DNA from 2 places in the Brevibacterium sp. 91QC2O2 genome. Region 1 is predicted to be linked to the other one. Evidence: predicted binding sites of a transcription regulator. Region 1 holds the regulator's gene; the other holds the start of a gene.
The links. The regulator HrcA, encoded in region 1, represses chaperone genes, less so after heat shock. The targets are predictions, from matches to a motif close to TTNGCACTCGNNNNNNNCGAGTGCNAA.
Positions count from the first base shown of each region.

Region 1 (8,668 bases):
CGGTGGACCTCGTCGAGGTCAACCGCGGAATCGGTCTCATTGGCCAGCTCGATGCTCATCGGCTTCTTCTCCCCTTGTTGCGCGGATGGTTCTCCCCCGGCGTGTGCGCCAGCGTCCAGTGGTCGTAGGCGTCCACGATCGCCGTCACCAGGCGGTGGCGCACGACGTCCTTGCTGGTCAGTTCCATGAAGGCGATGTCATCGACGCCGGAGAGGATGTCGCCGGCCGCGCGCAGCCCAGAGCGGGTGCCGCCCGGCAGGTCGACCTGCGAGGTGTCGCCCGTGATCACCATCGTCGAATTGAGGCCCAGCCGGGTCAGGAACATCTTCATCTGTTCGAAGGTGGTGTTCTGTGCCTCATCGAGGATGATGAAGGCGTCGTTGAGGGTGCGCCCTCGCATATAGGCCAGGGGCGCCACTTCGATGACCCCGGTGTCCAACAGCGTCTTGATGTGGTCGGGATCGATCATATCGTGCAGTGCATCGTAGAGCGGCCGCACATAGGGGTCGATCTTCTCGTCCAGGGAACCGGGCAGGAAGCCCAGGTGCTCCCCCGCCTCGACGGCCGGCCTGGTCAGGATGATCCGCGCCACCTCACGGTGCTGCAGAGCGGTGACGGCCATGGCCATGGCCAGATATGTCTTCCCGGTACCGGCCGGGCCGGTGCCGAAGGTGATCGTGTGGTTCCGGATCGCATTGACGTACTGGTGCTGGCCGAAGGTCTTGGGCCTGATCGACGTGCCCCGGTGGGACAGGATGTTCGCCCCCAGGACGTCGGCGCCTGCCGCGGGCTCGCCCCATAGGCGTTCCACGGTCTCCGGATCGTTCGGCTGGCCCGCCGCCGCGAGTTTGCGCATTTCACCCAGGACGCGGACCGCTGCGTCGACATTCGCCTGCGATCCGGTGACGGTCACGTCATGGCCACGGACATGGAACCGGGTGTCGCCGGCCAGGGCCTCGAGGCGACGCAGTCCCGCATCTGCTGGACCGAACATCGCGACGGGGTCGACCTGGGCTCCGATGCTCATGCGCACCGTGACGGCCTCGGCCGGAGTCTCCGTGGTGCTGGGGGTCGTGTCTGCTGACTGAGTGTGCAGGGGGTTGTCCTTCCTGATGAGCCCGCCGGATTCCGCGCCCAGTCTACCGGTCCCGGCCACGCCCGGAATCATGCCCAACGGCCCAGGGCGACCTGGGCGATGCCGAGTGCGACGGGTCCTGCGGTCGAGGCCCGCAGAATCGTCGTGCCCAGCAGCGCCGGCCGGGCTCCGGCCGCCTGCAGCGCGGCGAGCTCGGCATCGGAGATCCCGCCCTCGGGTCCGACGACGAAGACGATCCTCTCCAGGTCCTCGGGCAACTGTGCCAATACCCGCGGCAGGTGCTCCTGCGCTGTTTCGTGCAGCACGATGCAGGCATCGCCGGGCCCCAGCTTGCCGGCCAGCGAGGTGCCACGGACCAAGTCGTGCAGAACGGGGACCCTGGACCGGCGGGCCTGCAGGGTGGCCGCCCGGAGAGTGTTGAGCCACTTCGCATGGGACTTCGCGGCCTTCTTCGCCGGCCAGTCGACGATCGAGCGCTGGGCCGCCCACGGCACGACCTCGTCGACGCCGACCTCGCAGGCGGCCTCGATCCCGGCCAGATCGCGGTCGCCCTTGGCCAGGGCCTGGACCAGGACCAGTGCGGGGCGCGGGGCGGGCTCCTGCACACAGGTGCGAACCCGCAGGCTCAGTGCCTCCGGGCTCGCGGTCTCGATGACTCCGCTCAACCGCAGACCGGCGCCGTCGATGATGTCCACCTCAGCGCCGGGGCCGAGTTTGCGCACGCGCACGGCATGGCCGGCCACTTCCGGGCCGAAACCCAGCAGATCGCCGACGGCGCCCGGCTGGGCGAAGGTCGACAGGAAAACGGGAGCTGTCATGTGCGCGCCTCAGCGTCCGGCGAACTTGTCGCGCAGGCGGGAGAAGGGGCCCTTGGCGTGCTTCTCGGCACTGGCATCGACCAGGCCGGAGGCATCGTGCTCGCCGCGCATTCCGGCGAGGCGCTCGAGCAGCTCCCGCTGTTCCTCGGTGACCTTCTGCGGAGTCTGCACCAGAATCGTCAGGACCAGATCGCCGCGGCTGTTACGGCGCAGCCGGGTTGCGCCCAGGCCGGCCAGCCGGGTCTGCGTGCCCGATTGGGTGCCGGCCTCGATGTCGACCTCGCGCGGCCCGTCGAAGGTGTCCACCGTGACGCTTGTGCCCAGGGCCGCTGCCGTCATCGGCACCCGCAGGGTAGCGCGCAGATTATCGCCATCACGGCTGAACACGGGGTCCTCGGCGACGGCGACCTCCAGGTGCAGATCCGCCGCGGGGCCGCCCCATGGCCCGACCTCGCCCTGCCCGGTCAACAGGATCCGGGTGCCCTCGCGGACTCCACCGGGGATCTTGACGCTGAGCGTGCGCTCGGTGCGCACACGGCCCTCGCCATGGCAGGAATTGCACGGATCGGGGATCACGGTGCCGAAACCCTGGCAGTTCGAGCACGGCTGGTTCGTCACCATATTGCCCAGCAGGGTGCGGGTCGTCTGGCGCACGGAGCCCTGCCCGTGGCACAGCGAGCAGGTGTCGTAGTCGGTACCGGGGCGGCAGCCGGAGCCGTCGCAGGTCTCGCACCGGGCCGCGGTCGAAATCGACAGTTCCTCGGTCCCCCCGAACACCGCGGTGCGCAGGTCGATCTGCAGGTCGACCAGGGCGTCCTGACCGCGCTGCGCGCGCGGGATCGGGCCACGGCCGGCTCCTGCTCCCCCACCGAAGAAGGTCTCGAAGATATCGCCGAAGCCCCCGAAGCCGGCGCCGCCGAAACCACCGGCCGCCTGGCCGTACTCGCCACCGCCGTTATCGTAGTTGCTGCGCTTGACCGGATCGGAGAGCACCTCGTAGGCCACGGAGACCTGTTTGAACTCCTCTTCGTGTCCGGGGTTGACGTCCGGGTGGAGCTTGCGCGCCAACTTCCGGTAGGCCTTCTTGATCTCCTCGGGCGCCGCGTCGCGCGCCACGCCCAAGGTCTCATAGTGATCGCTCACGTGTTTCCTTCGTCTTGAGTCGTATCGGATGCTTGTCTCCGCGCCCGCCTAGTCGGACAGGATCACGGATACGTACTTGGCGACCGCGCGCACCGCGGCCATCGTGGTCGGGTAATCCATTCTGGTGGGGCCGAGCACCGCCAGCCTGGCCCCGGCTTCCGGCCCCCCATAGGGACTGGCGATCACGGAGGTCGAGGAGAAGGACTCCAGGTCGTTCTCATGACCGATCCGCACCGCCACGGGTTCGGAATCCTGGGCCATCGAGGACAGCAGCCGCAGGAGCACGACCTGCTCCTCGAAGGCGTCGAGCAGCGGGGCGATCTGCGAGAAGAACTCGCCGCCGGCGCGCGCCAGGTTGGCGGTGCCCGCCATCAACAGACGGTCCTGCCTGCCGAGTCGGGCCAGGTCCTTGAGCACCTCGGCGAGCCGGGCGCCGGCCGCTGCGTGCTCGGCGGGCACCTGGAGGTCGTCCAGGGCTGTGTCGATCCGGGCCAGCCGGACCCCGCGCAGCGCCCGATTGACACCATCGCGCAGAGCCGTGGGATCCACCGGCACCACGTCATCGCCCAAGTCGACCACGCGCTGTTCGACCTGGCCGGAATCCGTGATGAGGACCGCCAGCAGGCGGCCCGGAGTCAATTCGACCAGTTCGACGTGGCGCACCCGGGTCTGCGAGGCCGTCGGGTACTGGACGAGCGCGACCTGGTGGGTCAGCCCCGAGAGCAGCCGAACGGTGCGCTCGAGCATATCGTCGATGTCGACCGGTGCCTGGAGAACCCGGGAGATGGCACGGCGTTCGGCCGTCGACAGGGGCTTGACGTCGTCGAGTCTGTCGACGAACACGCGGTAGCCCTTATCGGTGGGAATCCGGCCGGCCGAGGTGTGGGGCTGGGCGATCAGACCGTCCTGTTCGAGCGCTGCCATGTCATTGCGAATAGTGGCCGGGGACACCCTCAACCCGTGCCGGTCCACCAGCGCCTTCGAGCCCACCGGTTCATTGGTCGCCACGTAGTCCTCGATGATCGCCCGCAATACCCGATTCCTGCGGTCGTCGTTCACGGCCCCTCCTCAACTGACACGGTGTCGGCGGCTGCGTCCCCCACATTGGCACTCGAACACCCGGAGTGCCAATTCTACGCCGCGGACCCTGCGGGCCAAAATATCGTCGCTCACATCGGGTGGCTCCCACACCCGAACGGGGAACCGAGCTAGATTGGTGGGGTGACATTCACCGATCCCTATGGCCGCGATGTGCTCTCCGGAGGCCGCAGCGCCCACCGCAGGCCGAGTTCCCAAAAGGTGCCCGCCGACCCCGGCCTGGTCGTCGAGGAGGTCGCCACCGGTTTCGTCGGCGCGATACTGCAGGTGCAGAAAGCCCCCGGGGGCTTCTCCGTGGTGCTCGAGGACCGCATGGGCACGCGGCGCGCCTTCGAACTGGGCGCAGGCTTCTGGATCGACGGCCGTCCGGTCGAATTAACCCGGCCCAAGCACAGGGGACCCGAATACAGGATCGGTGCCGATGGCGCACCGGGAGCGCGCCGGACCCAGGCGGGGCCCCCTCCGGGGCGGACCGCCTCCGGGTCGATCGCAGTACCCGAGAGCCCCGCCCGTGTGGCCAGGCCCAGCCGGATCTGGGTCGAGGGAAAGCACGATGCCGAACTGGTGGAGAAGATCTGGGGCGAGGACCTGCGCTATGAGGGCGTGGTCGTCGAACCCCTGGGCGGCCTCGACGTGCTCGCCGAGCGGCTCGCCGAGTTCCGGCCCGATGCGCAGCACCGGGTCGGAGTGCTGGCCGACCACGTGGTCAGCGGCTCGAAGGAGTCCAGAATCGCCGCCGAGGTCATGTCCCACCGCGCCTACTCCGGCAGCGTCCACATCATCGGTCACCCGTTCATCGACATCTGGGCCGCCGTCAAACCCGCGGTGGTCGGCATCCGGGCCTGGCCCGAGGTCCCCAGGGGCGAGGACTGGAAACTGGGCACCCTGGCCCGGATCGGCTGGCCCCACGCCGACCACCGCGATACGGCCAGGGCCTGGGCGAGGATCCTGCGCAGTGTGAGCACCATGGGAGATGTCGATCCCGCGCTGTCCGGCCGGGTCGAGGAACTCATCGACTTCGTCACAGTCGGGCACTCCTGAACACGCGCCCCGACCTTGGAAAAGGCTTTGAATAGCACTCGTAGCGCCGGATTTGCCAAACCCCATGTGGTACCCGGCGTGGTGCGCCGGGTAGGGTGTGCTCAGTACGACACCGTCCCGCAGCCGATTCGAGGAGGAAGACCATGAGTCAGGACCCCCACAACGAACAGCCCGAGCAGAACGCTCTCGGACAGAACTACGGACAGGGATACGGGCAGAACCCGGATTACGCCCAGAATCCGCAACAGAACTACGGCCAGCCGGGCTATGGACAGCCCGGCGCCCAGTCCTACTACCAGCCGGGCCAGCAGCCCTTCACCGGCCCGCAGGCCTCGACCCAGTTGCCCGAGGGCGTCTACGGCGAGGGCTCCGAGGCCTTCTGGCGGGCCAGCCCGAACGATCGCACCACAAGCCTGTGGGTTGGGATCGGACAATTGTTGACCGGCTGGATCGTGCCCCTCATCCTCTTCCTTGTAAAGAAAGATGAGTCAGCATTCGTCAGGGAACACAGCAGGCAGGCGCTGAATTTCGGGATCACCATTGTCATTGCCAATGCTGCAATCTCCATCATCACAGTGGTCACATTCGGCATCGGTGGGATTCTCTACTTCGCAACAGCAATCGTGCAGATCGTCTTCGGCATTCTGCAGGCTGTTGCCGCCAACAAGGGCCAGGGATACCGTTACCCCATGACCATCCAGTTCATCAAGTGAACGCACCGCGAGTGTGAGCCGCACCTGCGCAACCGAGGGCCCCGGAGTAATCACTCCGGGGCCCTCGGTGTTCTGTGCCGGGGCCGCCGCATGGCGTTCAGATCAGCAGATCGCTCAATTCCCTGACCATGTAGTCGGCCATCAGGCGCCCGGAGACAGTGGGCGCGAACCAGATCGGATCGTCCTCCAACAGACCCATCCGCTCGAACCGGTTCAGGTACGCCGTGGCCCCATCCGGCAGCGAATCGCGCCGCAGGCCATGTTCGATCCGCGCTGCCAGCATGATCCGCTCGACTTCCCGGGTGTCCGGTCCGAGGACTTCCCGGCCCACTGCCGGGGACTGGCCCGCTGCCAGCCGGGCCGCCCAGGCACGCGGATGCTTCGCGTTCCAGAATCGGGTGCCGCCCACATGCGAATGGGCGCCGGCGCCGAACCCCCACCAGTCGCCCTCCTGCCAATAGGCGAGGTTGTGCCTGCAGCGGGTATCCGGGCCAGTAGAAAAATTGCTGACCTCGTACCAGTGCAGTCCAGCGGCCGCGAACAGCGCGTCCGCCAGTTCGTACTTATCGGCCAGATCGTCCTCATCGGGCATCGGGAGTTCTCCACGGCGCACCTGCGACCCCATCTTGGTGCCGGGCTCCACGATCAGCGAGTACGCCGAAATATGGTCGGGCTCGTTGGCCAGGGCGACTTCCACAGAGCGCCGCCAGTCTTCCAGTGACTCCCCCGGGGTGCCGTAGATCAGGTCGAGGCTGACCTGCAGGCCGGCGGCCTTGATCCACTGCACGACCTCGGGAATGCGCCGCGGATCGTGGGTCCGATCCAGGGTCTCCAGCACGTGCGGCACCGCCGATTGCATGCCCAGGGAGATCCGGGTGAAACCCGCGGCGGCCAGGGTGTCGATGTACGCAGGTGTCAGGGTGTCGGGGTTGGCCTCGGTGGTGACCTCGGCCCCGGCGGCCAGGGGCCAGCGCTCCTGCAGGTCCTGCAGCACGCCGGCCAGCACCTCGGCCGCCAGCAGGGTGGGCGTGCCGCCGCCGAAGAACACGGTGTCCAGGGGCCGCCTCGCCACCCCCGCCCGGTTGAGCACTCCTGCGGCAAGGTCCATTTCCGCGGCGATCCCCGCCCGGAAGTCCTCCCGGTTCGCACCGGGGCCCAGATCCGTCGAGGTATAGGTGTTGAAATCGCAGTACCCGCAGCGCACGCGGCAGTAGGGCACGTGGACGTAGGCGCTCCAGGTCCGTTGTGCACTGCCCTGTGCCACGCCGGCGGGCAGAGCGCCCGTGAGCGGCGGGATGTCGCCGATGGGCTGGGCCGGCACCCTACTTGTCCTTGCCCTTGCCGTCCTTGGAGCCGCCGCCATCGGAGGACAGGGCTGCGATGAAGGCCTCCTGCGGGACCTCGACGGAACCCACCATCTTCATCCGCTTCTTGCCCGCCTTCTGCTTCTCCAACAGCTTGCGCTTACGGCTGATATCGCCGCCGTAGCACTTCGAGAGCACGTCCTTGCGCATAGCCCTGATGGTCTCGCGCGCGATGATGCGCGAGCCGATGGCCGCCTGGATCGGCACTTCGAACTGCTGGCGCGGGATCAGGCCGCGCAGCTTCCCGGCCATCTCCACCCCGTAGGCATAGGCCTTGTCCTTGTGCACGATCGCGGAGAACGCGTCCACTGCGTCCCCGTGCAGCAGGATGTCGACCTTCACCAGGTCCGCTGCGGCCTGGCCGTCGTCGTTGTAGTCCAGCGAGGCGTAGCCCTTGGTCCGGGATTTGAGCTGGTCGAAGAAGTCGAAGACGATTTCGGCCAGCGGCATCCGGTAGCGCAATTCGACACGGTCCTCGGACAGGTAGTCCATCCCCTGCATCTGTCCGCGCTTGGACTGACACAGCTCCATCACGGCGCCCACGAACTCGCTGGGGGTCAGGATCGTGGCCTTGACCATGGGTTCGCGGACCTCTTTGATCTTGCCGTCGGGATACTCGCTGGGGTTCGTGACCTCGCGGGCACTGCCGTCCTCCAGCGTCACCTGATAGACCACGGATGGGGCCGTGGCGATGAGGTCGAGGCCGAATTCCCGCTCCAGCCGCTCCCGGATGATCTCCAGGTGCAGCAGGCCCAGGAAACCACAGCGGAAGCCGAAGCCCAGGGCGGCCGAGGTCTCCGGTTCGTAGACCAGGGCGGCATCGTTGAGCTTGAGCTTGTCAAGGGCATCGCGCAGGTCCGGATAGTCCGAACCGTCGATCGGGAACAACCCGGAGAACACCATCGGTTTGGGATCCCGGTAGCCGCCGAGGGCCTCTTCTGCGGGCTTGCGCGCATTCGTCACGGTATCGCCCACGCGGGACTGGCGGACGTCCTTGACGCCGGTGATGAGGTAACCGACCTCGCCCACGCCCAGTCCATCCGAGGGGTGAGGCTCCGGGGTCGAGGCGCCGATCTCCAGCAGTTCGTGGGTGGCGCCGGTGGAGAGCATTTCGATCTTCTCGCGCGGGGCCAACTTGCCATCGACCACGCGGACGTAGGTGACGACCCCGCGGTAGGTGTCGTAGACGGAGTCGAAGATCATCGCCCGGGCCGGCGCATCGGGGTCGCCCACCGGCGCGGGGACCTCGCCGACGATCTTGTCGAGCACCGCGTCCACGCCCTCGCCGGTCTTACCGGACACGCGCAGGCAGTCCTCGGGCTCGCAGCCGATCAGATTGGCCAGTTCCTCCGCGTACTTCTCCGGCTGCGCCGCCGGCAGGTCGATCTTGTTGAG
Region 1 is NZ_JANIJY010000001.1:318,402-327,069, forward strand. It holds gene ybeY (rRNA maturation RNase YbeY) at 1-59, opposite strand, end outside; gene NQ036_RS01545 (PhoH family protein) at 56-1,027, opposite strand; gene NQ036_RS01550 (16S rRNA (uracil(1498)-N(3))-methyltransferase) at 1,165-1,914, opposite strand; gene dnaJ (molecular chaperone DnaJ) at 1,924-3,057, opposite strand; gene hrcA (heat-inducible transcriptional repressor HrcA) at 3,106-4,116, opposite strand; gene NQ036_RS01565 (DUF3097 domain-containing protein) at 4,279-5,196, shown strand; gene NQ036_RS01570 (DUF4870 domain-containing protein) at 5,340-5,909, shown strand; gene hemW (radical SAM family heme chaperone HemW) at 6,007-7,230, opposite strand; gene lepA (translation elongation factor 4) at 7,232-8,668, opposite strand, start outside.

Region 2 (14,672 bases), on a different contig from region 1:
ACCACCATGGCCGCCAATCGTTTCGTCAAGGACCGCGGACTGAGCTTCCGCATGGGGCTGAGCCTGTTCCTCAACGGACTCATCTACGTCATCCTCATCCTGGCGATCTGGGCGATCCTGGGACGCAGCACCGGTGGGGTGATCATCGCCGTGCTCATCAGCGGCGGCGCCTTCTTCTTCCAGTGGTATCTCTCCGACTCCATCGCGATGCGCTCCATGGGCGCCCACGAGGTCAGCCAGCAGCAGGCACCTGAACTCCATCTCATGGTCGATCGCCTGTGCCAACTGGCCGATATGCCCAAGCCCCGGGTGGCGTACTCCGACTCGCCCGTCGCCAACGCCTTCGCCACGGGCCGCAGCCCCAACCACTCGGTCGTCTGTGTGACCCGTGGGCTGCTGGAGACCCTGGAACCGGCCGAGGTCGAGGCCGTGCTGTCCCACGAACTGTCCCATGTGGCCCACCGCGATGTCACGGTGATGACCGTCGCCGGAGTCACCGGCGTGGTCGCAGGACTGATGATGCGCGCCTGGATGTTCTCACCATCGCGCGGCGGCGATCGCAACAACAACGCCGCCATCGTCATGTTGGCGATGACCGTCGTCGGAGCGGTCGTCTACGCGCTGTCCTTCTTCCTCATCCGCGTGCTCTCACGCTACCGCGAGCTCGCAGCCGATCGGGCCGGTGCCCTGTTGACCGGGCAGCCGTCCACCCTGGCCTCGGCCCTGGTCAAGATCACCGGGGAAATGGGGCGGGTGCCCCAGCAGGATCTACGTGATGTCTCCGCGGCGAACCACCTGGCCTTCGCACCGGCCATCAACGGTTCCTCGGTCAAGCAGCTGTTCTCCACCCACCCCACCCTGCAGCAGCGGCTCGATCAGCTGCAGCGGATCGCCGGCCAGCTCTCGCAGCGCGGCTGAGCCGACCGCCCGCGCACCGACACCGACCACACGAGACGTAGGAAAAGAGAGACCTCCCCATGGGATTCTTCGACGCACTGCTGGGCCGATCCAAGCCCAAGCAGTCGAACCTCGACGACCTCTTCGCTCTGCCACCGGCGGCGCTGACCCTGCAGGCCGCCACCGACTTCTCCCCGACCGGCTTCGCCGGGGTGGCGTTCCGCCAAGTGGAGGGAGGCGCCTTCGCCCAGGTCGAAGCAGAGAGTCGGGCACTGATCGAATCCGACCCGACCGCGGCCGTCCACCAGGTCAACGACGGTTACGGTTTCACGTGGCAGGTCGTGTCCTCCTCGGAGATCGACGTGCCAGGACTGGTGACCAATATGCACGCGGTCAATTCCAGCCTCGAGGCCCAGGGATTCGGACCCATGCTGCTGTGCTCCACCCTGTACTTCCGGTCTTCTGCCGGGGTCAACGCCGCACTGGTCTACCTGTACAAGCGCGGTACCTTCTACCCCTTCGTCCAGGTGGGACCGAACCGGCGCGATACGGCAGTGGAGTTCAACATCCGTTCGGCCATCGGCGCCGATCTGCGATTCGAGGACGATCTGTCCAAGTGGTCACCGGTGTGGGACGCTCCGGGACTGACCGACTCACTATAAGGTTCCCGATCTCCGTCACAACGGGGCCCGGTGCGTCCTCTGCGGCGCCCGGGCCGGTGTCAGGCGCGGGCCACGGTGAAGGACTCCCCCATGAGTTCCACAGTGGCGCCCGGGTGAATCGTCGCACCCCGGCGGGTCTCCGTGCGACCATCTACGCTGACCTGCCCATCGGCGATGAGCTGTTTGGCCATGGCCCCGTCCTCGACAATGCCGGAGAGTTTCAGGAGCTGGCCCAGGCGGATACTGTCATCGCGGATCTCTACGGTTTCCATGGTCCTCCAGTCTAGTCCGCCGCCGGCACAACAAGTCCAAAGGGGCCGGGGCGAAGATCCCAGACCGGGCAGAGGGGCTAGAACAAGTCTCCGAAGTCCATATCCCCACCGAAGTCCCCACCGCCGAGGTCTCCGCCCATATCGGCTCCGCCGGTGATGTCCTGACCGAAGTCACCGTCGGCCATCATCTCCTGCTGGTCCCAGCCCATCGGGCCGAAGGCGTGTCCCATACCGCCCATGAGCATCGCGCCCATCAGTACCCCTGGCAGCATGCCCGAACCGGCATAGCCGTTGAAGTAGCCGCGGTTGTACTGGGCGTAGGCGGGGCCCGCCTCCCAGTAGGCGCGCCGGGAATAGCCATCCGCCCCCGGTACCTTGCGCACGGCGGGTTCGGCGCCCACTGCCAGGCGTTCGGCATCGGCCGCGCATACCGGCACGGGACGCAACCGCCCACCCGCCGGAGCCCAGTCGACGTCTTCGACGCTTGGGCCGTGCTGGGGGTTGAAGAAACAGGGTGGGCGACGCACTGGCAGTGGCCTGCCCTCGACCCTGGCGCGCACGCAGCTGGCGGCGTAGCGGCCGTCCTCCAGCGCCTGCGTCACATGCGCGATGTCCTCGGGCCGTTGTACCGCCTCCAGAGTGTTCTTGGCGGTGTCGTAGGCTTCCAGAGCCCGCTTGTAGTCCTGCCTGCCACCTTCGTCCAGTTGGACGCCCGCGGTGACGATGTCAAGATCTGCGACTAGTTCGCCGAACTGGGTGACATCCTCTTCAGCGGTCCGCCTGACCATGTCGAGTTCTTCGGCCTGCTGGGCCACCCGGCGCTGCTTCTCCTTGTGCGACGACCAGAAGAACCCCACGCCGATGATGGCGAGGATGAGGAGAAAGACAAACCCCATGGATACTACTCCCGATACAAGCTGATTGATCCGACGCCTTCAATTATGGAGTGGGAGTCTGTGCGCGCACTGAAACCCTGCTGTCCCCGGACCGGGTAGAGCCCTGGAAGACAACCGGCGGCGCACCCTGTGATCGGGGTGCGCCGCCGGTTGTCGGTACTGGGTGGATCGGACTCAGAAGTCCATGCCGCCCATGCCGCCTGTCGGATCCGCGGCGGGGGCCGCGGGTTCCGGCTTATCGGCCACGACGGCCTCGGTCGTCAGGAACAGGCCTGCGATCGATGCCGCGTTCTCCAGCGCGGAACGGGTGACCTTGACCGGGTCGTTGATGCCGGCTCCCAGCAGATCCACGTACTCGCCGGTCGCGGCGTTGAGGCCGTGTCCGATGGGCAGCGTGCGGACCTTTTCGGCCACGACGCCGGGCTCCAGGCCCGCATTCGTCGCGATCTGCTTGAGCGGGGCCTCAATGGCGACCTTGACGATCGCAGCACCGGTGGCCTCGTCGCCGGTCAGTTCGAGCGTGTCGAACGCCGAGGCGCCCGCCTGGATCAGGGCAACGCCGCCGCCGGCGACGATGCCCTCTTCCACAGCCGCCTTCGCATTGCGCACCGCGTCCTCGATGCGGTGCTTGCGCTCGTTGAGCTCGACCTCGGTGGCGGCACCGGCCTTGATGACGGCCACGCCGCCGGCCAGCTTGGCCAGGCGCTCCTGGAGCTTCTCACGGTCGTAGTCGGAGTCGGTGTTCTCGATCTCCGCACGGATCTGGGCCACGCGGCCCGCGATCTCCTCGGAGTCGCCGGCACCTTCGACGATCGTCGTCTCGTCCTTCGTGATGACGACCTTGCGGGCGGTGCCCAGCAGATCCACGGTGGCGTTCTCGAGCTTCAGGCCCACCTCTTCGGCGATGACCTGGCCACCGGTGAGGATGGCGATATCGGCCAGCTGCGCCTTGCGGCGGTCACCGAAGCCCGGTGCCTTGACGGCCACGGACTTGAAGGTGCCACGGATCTTGTTGACCACCAGAACCGCCAGGGCTTCGCCCTCGACGTCTTCGGCGATGATCAGCAGCGGCTTGCCCGACTGCTGGACCTTCTCCAGGACGGGCAGCAGGTCCTTCACATTGCTGATCTTCGAGTTGGCGATCAGGATGTAGGGATCCTCCAGAACGGTCTCCTGGCGTTCCGTATCGGTGACGAAGTAACCGGAGATGTAGCCCTTGTCGAAGCGCATGCCCTCGGTGAGCTCCAGCTCCAGGCCGAAGGTGTTCGACTCCTCGACGGTGACGACGCCTTCCTTGCCGACCTTGTCGATCGCCTCGGCGATCAGCTCACCGATCGCCGGATCGCCGGCGGAGATGCCCGCGGTGGCTGCGATCTGTTCCTTGGTCTCGATTTCCTTGGCGGAGTCGAGCAGGGTCGCGGTCACGGCCGCGACAGCCTTCTCGATGCCCCGGCGCAGGCCGACCGGATCGGCTCCGGCTGCGACGTTGCGCAGGCCCTCGCGGACCAGCGCCTGGGCCAGGACGGTGGCGGTCGTGGTGCCGTCACCTGCGACGTCGTCGGTCTTCTTGGCGACTTCCTTGACGAGTTCCGCGCCGATCTTCTCGTACGGATCCTCGAGCTCGATCTCCTTGGCGATGGACACACCATCGTTGGTGATGGTCGGTGCGCCCCACTTCTTTTCCAGCACGACGTTGCGGCCGCGCGGTCCGAGCGTGACCTTGACTGCGTCAGCCAAGGTGTTCAGACCGGTTTCGAGGCCACGACGCGCTTCTTCGTCGAATGCAATGAGCTTTGCCATGGTGGCTAGCGTCCTCCCTGTACGGGGTGGATTGTTGAACCCTCATCGCCGGCGCCCGCGACGGCCGACTACTGAATGCCTGTTTCCCTTCCACAGACACCCGCAGCCACTACCCACGATGATGGCTTTCACCACCTATAGATTTAGCACTCTCACCGGGAGAGTGCAAAATCCTGGCCGCGGAACGCGCTCGATTTCGCCGCGGGATGAAAGCGTGAATGACCAGTGGGGCGGAACATCCCCAGGATGTTCCGCCCCACACGGTTCAGCGGGACCGAAAGTCCGGTGATCGACCGTCGATCACAGCGGCGTGACGTTCTCCGCCTGCGGACCCTTGCTGCCCTCACCGATCTCGAACTCAACGGCCTGGCCCTCGGCAAGCGACCGGTATCCGTCCATCTGGATCTGGGTGTGGTGGACGAAAACGTCGTCGTCAGCGCCGTTGACGGTGATGAAACCGTAGCCCTTTTCGGCGTTGAACCACTTGACTGTGCCTTGCGTCATGATGACTCCATTATTGCTCTGATACAAGCCGCACGGTCAGGATCGGCCGCACGACGGTGTCCACCATAGTTCACCCGTAGGGCCATTACCCGTCGGTGGCGGCTTTTATGACAAAGCTGCAATGAGACTGCCGGATTGTTGCGAAATCGTGTGGGAGCCGCCCTGTCACTCAGCCAGATCGGTACAGAGAAGAACTGCCAGATCAGTGCTGAAACGGGTCGACTGTTTGGTCTCCGTGGCGCCGATCTCCTCGGCCAGGGTCTGCGCGGCCTCCTCGTTCGAGGACTCCTTGTAGTACACGGTTGTGCTCTTCGACGCCGAGGACTGGTTGCCCGTCGAGGTGACCGTCCACCCCCGGTTCTCCAGGGTCGACTTGAGCTTGGCGGCAGCCCCGGTCTTGCCCGAGGCATTGAACACCCCGACCTCGATATCCGACTTGTCGACGTCCGAGTCCCCGGTCGCCGTGGGTTCGGACGACTCACCGGAGGTCGGCGCGCTCGATGCCGATCCCCCCTGTGACTTCTCGTCCTTACCGTCGCCGTCCTTGCCGTCATCGCCCTGGGTCGCATCGGCGGCGGCGCCCTGTTCCGCGACCGTCTCCGGATCACCGGCGGAGCGCTTGATGATGTTGATCGTCCCGCCGACCAGCAGGAGGGCGACGATGGCCAGGACGGTCACCAGGGTGATCGCCGCGCCCTGGCTCAGGGGGCCTGCGGGGCGGCGGTGCGCACCCTTCTTCGACACCGGTTGCAGGTTGTCGAACTCGTCCTCGGGATACTGATGCGTCATGTTCCTACTTTGCGATTCGGTGGGCGGCACGGCCGTGCTGTCGGGTGTCACGGATCCGGCGCAGCCGTTTGATCAGAATGGGATCTGCGATGTAGGCGCGGGGGTCGTCGAGCAGTGCGCCCAGGGCTTGGAAGTAGTCGGCCGCACCCAGGTCGAAACTTTCCCGGATGGCCCTGTCCTTAGCTCCGGAGTACACGGGCCACTGCGCTTCGAACTCGAGCACCGCGGCTTCGAAGTCCGTCAGCCCACTGCACGCTGCCGCGCCGTGGGTGCTCTCGGCTTGAGTGTTCTCGGCTTCGACCATCACACCTTCCTCCTTCGTCCCCGATAGTTTAACCGGCCCGAGGCTGCCCGCCCCTCAACCACACGGTTCTGGGAATGTCCATCAGCCAACGATCAGGGAAAGTACCCACAGCCAGGGGAAGGTTGGAGAAGAAGTCGGGGTAACCTGCACTAGTCGTGAAATCACTAGTCATGAAATAAAGAGACCACGGAGCTGACGGGCAACCCCTGTGCTGTCTATTCCAGGTTGATTTCTGCGAGCTGCCCGTTTGAGACAGCCTGCTTACCCAGTTCAGAAGGGTGGGACGTCGGTGTTGTCCGTGTCCTTGTCTGAGGCAGTGTAGGACCCGTGAGTGCCCCACGGCGTGCCAGAACCCGGTGCCCCGGACGAACCAGGCAAGCCCAGTGAATCCGATGCTCCCGACGGATCGGGTGGATCGGGTGGATCTGCTGCTGCATTCCAGTCAGGTGGGGAGAAATCCGCAGGCACCCACACCGGCGGTAGACCCTCCGCATTCCGTGCGGCACTGATATCGGTCAGGGCAGCCGTGAACCGGGAATGGAATAGGGGTCGCTGTTCGATATCTATATGCCGGGGTGGAATCCACGCCGGCAAACCACCAATCAACTCGGCCCTCCACCCATGCTGGTCATGCCACGTATGGTGGAACCGGCACGCCAACGTCAGGTTCGCCACCGTCGTGGGTCCACCAGTGGACCAGGGGATCATATGGTGGGCATCACACCACCCCACCGGCATATCACACCCCGGGAACGTACACCCCCGATCACGAGCAGCAATCAACTCAACCTGCCGCCGCGTAGCAAACCGACTAGCACTCCGAACCGTGACTTCCCGGGCACCCGGCTGGTTGGCCTGGAAATACACGAGCGCGCACGGAGACAGTGACTCCAGATCTTTGATCTGGATGGGACCGGCAGTGGACTCCACCTCCGCCTTCCCCTGCGCATACTCTTCAGCAGTCGCCGTAACCACCAGAGCCATCCCCGCACCCTGCGGACCCGAACCCGCAGCCCGATCAATCAAGGTCGCGAACATGTCATGCCGCCTGGCCCCATCGGGCCGCTCCCGATACCCAAACGGATGATCCGCCCGCGTCGTGGGCCGGCCATCAACCGTCACCGCGCTAGCCGGCAGGTCACAGCCGGGTTCATCGAGCCCAGCCCCGGGTTCAGCTCCGCCACCGGGCACCCCCGCGCCCTCTCCCCAAACCGTGTCGGCAAGAACCGCATCCAGTCCACCGACCTCAGTAACCGTGCCCGCACCCGCTCCCGTCGCGTCCTCCACCGGCGCTCCGGGTTCCTGCCGATTCGTCAAGAGCCCATGCAATTTCCCACCCGTCACCGGATCCAATAGACCCGTCAGATTCCACGCACCATTCCTCCGCGGAGTCACGGTCACGTGATACTCATCAACCAACGGTGGAACCTCGGCGAAGCGTCCATCGGGATCCAGGTAGGCTCGAATCCGCGTACCCAGGACACGAATCTGGTCCACATCAACACTCGGCACCGTGTCCACGAGTAGTCTCTCGGCCGTGGCGTGGTGGACGTGCCGGACCTGGCGGGGGATTTTCTCGATCTCCCGGATTACCGCCTGCGCCTGATCCACCGACACACCCCCGTCCGCCAGGGCGAGGGCAACATGGGGGTAGGCCGGTTCCAGGCGGGCACCCGTTAGAGACCGGCCGGCACCGATCGCGCGTGCGAACCGCACCCGCCGCCTCGCGGTCGCCCCATCAATCCTCAATAGGCGAGTCAACAGGGCAGGAAGAGTCTTCGCACCATAATCAACAGTGGGCACCTCGTGTTCGGCCCGCGCCAGAACAGCAGCCTCGGTCGAGGTGGTCACGCGGGTGAGGTGTTCGATTCCCTTGAGCACCAGGAGCAGGTCGGAAGCGTCAAGGCTGGGATCCGTGCCCACACCGGCACCCAGACCAGTGAGGGCCTCAGCCGCAACAGCGAGTTCCGGAGCGATCTCCTGTAGACGCTCCCAATCTTCAGAAGTCAAAAAGGGGTCAGCCGGACGGGCGAACACCCCGGTACCATCGACCGAGTCCTGTTCCTGAGCCGGACCACCTCCCGACAGGCCCTGACGGTTTCCGGACGAGCCTACGGGTTCATCCGGATCGGGGGAGCCAGCGCGTGGGAGGGTGGAATCGATGGTCATGTTCTCTCCCCTCCTCCTGTACCGGACCCGGGTCCGGACGTTGCTGTCATAAGCCGCACTGAGTATTCAGCGCACGCGTGTTGTGACTGTGTCGGGGAAGACGAGCCGTAAAACCTGACGGGACTTTGCTGTCCGATTCGGGTTTCCTGACCTACCTCAAGTGTAGCGCGAGTCACTCATGAAGGGAAGGGTTTATTCGAAACTGGTTTCCGATGTTTGTTGAGTAGCGCTCGTCTGTTTCGGTGGTAGCAGATGCGCTGGGTGGCATCAGGAACGAAAGAGCCCCGCCGCTACCAGCTGTTGCCAGTAACGACGGGGCTCGAACTCCCTACGCTCAGTCCCGGGGTGCGATGTGGACGTTGATCTGCTTGATCTGTGTGAAGCCCTCCAACATGCCCTCCAGGGATGCCTCGCGGCCGAAGCCCGAGGTCTTCATCCCGCCGTAGGACTGACCGACGATCTGCGGGCCACCCTGGTTGACCTGCACCCAGCCGGACTCGATCGCATCCGCCACACGCAGGGCGCGGTCCACATCGTGGGTGAACACATAGGCCGCCAAGCCGTAATCGGAGTCGTTGGCCATCGCCACGACCTCCTCCTCCGTGGAGAAGGGGATGACCGACAGGACCGGGCCGAAGATCTCCTCGCGGCTGGTCTGCCAGTCGTTCTTGGCCTTGGAGAAGATGACCGGCGCATGGTAGAAGCCGGGTTCGCCGACCTCCATGTCGGCCTCGCCATCATAGGCGATGTCGACGCCGGGCATCGACTTGCCGATCTCGATGTAGTTCGTGATCTGGTCGAACTGCTTCTGGTTGATCACGCAGCCGATGTCCGTGGACTCCTCCCGCGGATCGCCGACCTTCATCTGCGCGACCTCGGCGACCAGCTTGGCCAGGAAGTCATCGTAGATGTCCTCGTGCAGGAACAGCCGCGAGCCCATGGTGCAGGACTGTCCCTGGCGGGCGAAGCGGGTGGACAACAGCACCTGGGACAGCGTGTAGTCGTCGTTCGAATCGGGGAACACGATATTCGGGCTCTTGCCGCCGAGCTCCATCGAGGAGTGCGCCAGCCGGGCGCCGGCGACTTCCGCCACGTGCTTGCCCACGCGGGTCGAACCGGTGAACGAGACCTTGTCGACGTCCGGGTGGGTGGTCAGGGCCTCGCCGATCACGGAGCCCTTGCCCGTGACGACGTTGAGCACGCCGGCGGGGAAGATGTCGCCGATGATCCTGGCCATCTTGAGGATCGTCAGAGGTGCGTCCTCGGCGCATTTGAGGACGAGCGTATTGCCCGCCGCCAGGGCGGCCGGGGTCTTGAAGGCCGCGATCATCAGCGGCGAATTCCACGGCAGGATGCCCGCGACGACGCCCAGGGGCACCCGGCGGGTGAAGTGCAGCTGGTCCGGCGCCGTGGGCAGCACATCGCCCTTGACCTCGCCCGCGACACCTCCCATATAGCGGAACAGGTCGACCAGGATGGTGGTCTCCGGGCGCGCCTGGGTGCGCAGTGCGTTGCCGGTGTCGACCGAGGTCAGCTGTGCCAGCTCCTCGGCGTGCGCCTCGAGCGCGTCGGCGGCGCGCACCAACAGCTTCTGGCGTTCCTTGAAATGCAGGGCGGACCAGGCGGGGAATGCCGCCCTGGCCGCTTTGACCGCCCGGTCCGCGTCGGCATCCTTGCCTTCGGGGACCGTCGCGATGACGACGGTGCGATCGATCGGGGTGATGACATCGGCCCGGGTGCCGTCGACCGCGTCGACCCATTCGCCGCCGATGTACATCTGCCAGTCCTGCTTGACCGGGAAGTCGGCCATGACTCGTCTCCTCTCAGCGGGCGCCCGTGCGCCCGGATGTTCTGTGAGCGGGCCCGTCCGGACCCGGCGGGGCCGGGGATGGGACCCACCTCTCAGACTAGCCGGATCACAGTGGCCCGCGCCACGCCGCGGGCCCGTCCACGACACGGCACCGGCGCACACGGCCTGTGCACACGGCCAGTAGGCTGGGCGTATGGACGATGCCCCCTTGGACAACATCATGGCCCCCGATTGGGCCCGTGCACTGGCCCCGGTCGCCGAGCGGATCCATGCGATGGGCGACTTCCTGCGCGCCGAGAACGCCGCCGGCCGGGGCTATCTGCCGGCGGGAGCGAACGTGTTCCGCGCCTTCCGCGCTCCTCTGGCGGACGTCCGCGTGCTCATCGTCGGGCAGGACCCCTATCCGACCCCGGGCCATCCGATAGGCCTGTCCTTCGCGGTCGATCCACACGTCAGGCCGATCCCCCGGTCGCTGAACAACATCTACCGGGAGCTGAACGACGATCTGGGTATCGCCCCGGCCGCACACGGCGATCTGTCCGCCTGGAGCGAGCAGGGCGTCATGCTGCTCAACAGGTGCCTGACCGTGCGCCCCGGTAAGCCCGCGTCTCATCGGGGCCGTGGCTGGGAGGCGATCACCGATGCGGCGATCGCCGCGCTGGTGGAGCGCGGGGGCCCACTCGTGGCGATCCTGTGGGGACGCGATGCACAGTCCCTGGCCCCGCAGCTACCGGGCGTCCCGACCATCACCTCGCCCCATCCCTCGCCGCTGTCGGCCTCCCGCGGGTTCTTCGGCTCTCGGCCCTTCAGCCGGGCGAACGGACTGCTGGAGCAGCAGGGCAGCGCGCCGATCGACTGGCGGGTGGACAGGGGCTGAGGCCCGTGCCGGACGCCGCTGCGGGCCCGCATGCGCCGTTCAGGCCGAGGTGGCCGGTTCCGCTGCCTGCTGCCGGTATTCGGTGATCCGCTTGCGCAGATGACTCTGCAGCGGTGCGCAGATGAAGCCGCCGAGCACGGCGCCCACCGCCAGTGCCGCATTCGTGGCGACTGCCAGGAACAGCGCCGACAACCCCGAGGCGACCGTGACCGAATCGCTGCCGACCATGTTGTAGGCGGCAGAGAAGATCGACAGGCCGGCCAGCAGCGGGTAGAGCGCGGGGATCAGGTAGACGATCGAAGCGGTGCGCCTCCAGATCGCCACGGGATAGGCCAACACACCGACGACCAGCGAGCTGATGAACGAGTTCGCCACGCCGGTGATGCCCAGGCCGCCCAGACCCCAATTGCACAGGAATCCGACCATGCCGATGGCCGCGGCGGGCAGGATCACCCGCTTGGAGGCCTGCATGCCCACCGCTCCGGCTGCCGCGACGACCCCCGAGGCCGCCAAAGAGGCCAGCACCGTGCCCAGCCCCGTGAGCGCACTCGAGTCGATGAGCACGTCGATATCGCGCAGGTTCATGGCAGCGGCCAGGGACAGCCCTGCGGCGATCCCCGAGACGATTCCCGCGAAGGTCATGAACACGCCCACGAACTTGCCCGCAGCGGTCAGCGGGAAACTCGTCAGGGCGTCCTCGACGGCCGCCAGCAGGCTCTGAGTGGGCAGCAGCAGGACGATGCCCGCCGCCACCAGATACTGCGGGCTGGAGACCAGACCGAAGTTCCAGGCGACCGTCGCGACCAGGGTCGCCAACAGGGACTGCCCCGCGGTGATGAAGAAGCCGGGCACACCGGTCCGGCCCAACAGCTTGCCCACCCCGTCGAACACGATGGCCATGATGAAGCCCAGGGTCATCGAGATCGGTCCGCCACCCACCAGGATGGTGAACGCCCCGACCAGGGCCGCCCAGGCACCGGTGATGAACCATTCCGGATACGGCCGCGGCTGCCGCCGGATGGCATCGAGGCGGGAGCGCGCCGTATCGAAGTCGACCTTGCCATCGACGATATCGGCGATCAGGGCGTGTAGGGAGGAGATCTTCGCATAGTGCAGGGACTCGTCGCGGGTCACCCGCACAACGGTCAGCAGTCGGCCCTCCGGGTCCGCGTAGTGGACCGTCAGCGCCCCCGAGGTCAGGTCGATCTCGACATTGGGCAGGCCCAGCGCGGTGCACACCGCGATGACCGCGATCTCCACGTCCTTGGAGCCCGCACCCGCGCGCAACAGCATCCGGCCGGTGTCGACGGCGAAGTCCAGGATCATCCTGGCCTCGTCCTCGTTCTTCGCCTGTGGCTGCACCGGAGCCTGATAGGCGGTCCCCTTGAGCCGGGCCACCAGCGGGATCGGCTGGGTGGTGGGGTCCGGATCGGTGACGATCCGGTCCACCGCCCGGCGGGCTATCCGCTCGGCGGCACGGCGTTTGCCACCGGCGGTCTGCGGGGCAGCATGGGCCTGGGCCGAGCCGCGCAGCAGCTGCTGAACGCGCTTCCTGCTGCGCGCCCGCTCTGCCCTGGCCTGACGCTCTGCTTCCCGCTCGGCCGCCGTCTCACCGGCTTCTGACTGCGGCCGGTCGGTCACGGCACGTTCACGAGGGTGGGACCGTAGGGATCTGCGACATCGGCGGCGCCGGTGGCGTCGTTGTGCGTGTAGACCTGCCGGCCGTCGATGAAGACCCGTTCGACGCGCGAGAGCACGTCCAGCGGATCGCCCGACCAGACGACGACATCGGCATCGGTGTCAGGTGCCAGGGAACCCAGTCGGCCCTCCAGGCCGAACATCAGCGCCGGGTTGATGGTCAGCGCCTGCAGCGCCGTGTCGCGTGGCAGTCCCTCCTTGACCGCCAGGGACGCCTCGTGGATGAGGAAGTTGATGGGGATCACCGGGTGGTCGGTGGTCAGCGCGATCCGCACGCCGGCGGCCGCGAGCGCGGCCGGCGTCGACAGCGTCCGATTGCGCAGTTCGACCTTCGACCGGCTGGTCATCAGCGGCCCCACGATGCAGTCGACGCCCTCGGCGGCCAGGAAGTCGGCGATCCGGTGGCCCTCCGTGGCATGGTTGATCACGACCCGGTAGCCGAATTCCTTGGACAGCCGGATGGCGGTGGCGATGTCGTCGGCACGGTGGCAGTGCTGGTCCCAGGCGAGTTCGCCGTCGAGTACCTGGACCAGCGTTTCCTTGCCCAGGTCCCGGGTGAAGGGCTTGCCCTCGGCCTCTGCGTACTCCTTTGCGGCCCTGTAGTCCTGAGCGGCGGTGAACGCCCTGCGCAGTTCGCGCGCCACGCCCGTGCGCTTCGAGGGTTCCTTACCCTGGTTGCCGAAGAAGCGCTTGGGGTTCTCCCCCAGCGCCGACTTCACCGACAGGTCCTGGCTGATGAGCATCTCGTCGACGATCCGGCCCCAGACCTTGACCGCCGCGGAGCGCCCTCCGATCGGATTGGCCGAACCCGGCTTGATCAGAGCTGCGGTCACCCCGCCGCGCAGGGCGTCCTTGAAGCCGATGTCATCGGGGTTGATCCCATCGAGCGCGCGCAGTCCGGAACCGTCCGGGGTCATCGATTCGTTGGTGTCGTCACCGGCGTCGGGCACTCCGTCCTCGTCGATGCCGATGTGCCCGTGGGCCTCGAACAGGCCGGGCGTCACGTACTTGCCGGTGGCGTCGATCGTCTGAGTGCCCTCCGGTGCGCTCAGGGTACCGACCGGGCCGTAAGCGGCGATGCGGCCGTCGACGAGCAGCACATCGCCGGTTGCCAGCGCCTCGACAGGCCGGCCGGCGCGGTCGGCGATCGGCAGGACTGTCGCGCCGGTGAGCAGGACGGGTGTGCGGGAAGGAACCGGAACCGGGTTGTACATGTGAACTCCTTGGTAGATGAACGGCCGCGGACGGACCTTCTGCCGGACGGGAGCGAGGTCCCGCCCAGCACTACGATAACGAGTCAGTCGGGGTGGCGCCTGCATGGCCGGGGTGTTTCCCCTGCCAGGACCGGCCCCGGGCTCAGGACAGAACGGCCTCCAGCGGACCGGAGACGAAGTAGACGACGAAGATCGCGGCGGTGACGTACATCAGCGGGTGGACTTCGCGCCCGTGCCCGCGCAGGAGTTTGATGACCGAGTAGCTGATGAAGCCCGCCCCGATCCCGTTCGTGATCGAGTAGCTGAAGGGCATGAGCACGATCGTCATGAACGCGGGGATCGCGATCTCCACGTCGGTCCAGTCGATGTCGGTGACCTGCTGCATCATGAGGAAGCCGACGAGCACCAGGGTAGGGGCCGCGGCCTCGGAGGGGATGATGCCGGCCAGCGGGGCCAGCACGATCGTCACCAGCAGCAGGCCGCCTGTGATGATATTGGCAAGGCCCGTGCGGGCGCCCTCGCCGGCACCCACCGTCGACTCCACGAAGGCGGAGTTCGCGCTGGTCCCGCCCAGCCCGCCGCCGATCGCGCCGAGCGCATCGGCCACGAGGATCCGCTTCGTGCGTGGGATCTCACCGACTTCATCGTAGATCTTCCCGGTCTTGGCCACGCCCACCATGGTGCCCAACAGGTCGAAGAAGTTCGTCAGCAGCAGGGTGAACACGGTCAGGATCGTCACCACAACACCCACGTGGTCGAAGGACCCCAGCAGGTTGAACC
Region 2 is NZ_JANIJY010000021.1:12,903-27,574, reverse strand. It holds gene htpX (zinc metalloprotease HtpX) at 7-918, shown strand; gene NQ036_RS12615 (hypothetical protein) at 978-1,559, shown strand; gene NQ036_RS12610 (RNA-binding S4 domain-containing protein) at 1,619-1,831, opposite strand; gene NQ036_RS12605 (hypothetical protein) at 1,909-2,727, opposite strand; gene groL (chaperonin GroEL) at 2,902-4,527, opposite strand; gene NQ036_RS12595 (cold-shock protein) at 4,828-5,031, opposite strand; gene NQ036_RS12590 (LytR C-terminal domain-containing protein) at 5,197-5,820, opposite strand; gene NQ036_RS12585 (DUF3263 domain-containing protein) at 5,825-6,124, opposite strand; gene NQ036_RS15860 (DUF222 domain-containing protein) at 6,395-8,293, opposite strand; gene NQ036_RS12580 (aldehyde dehydrogenase family protein) at 8,628-10,103, opposite strand; gene NQ036_RS12575 (uracil-DNA glycosylase) at 10,297-10,980, shown strand; gene NQ036_RS12570 (threonine/serine exporter family protein) at 11,020-12,621, opposite strand; gene NQ036_RS12565 (amidohydrolase) at 12,618-13,892, opposite strand; gene NQ036_RS12560 (NCS2 family permease) at 14,035-14,672, opposite strand, start outside.
Region 2: a site for HrcA is predicted at 4,671-4,697, ahead of groL (chaperonin GroEL). Genes of this name have one in related genera too.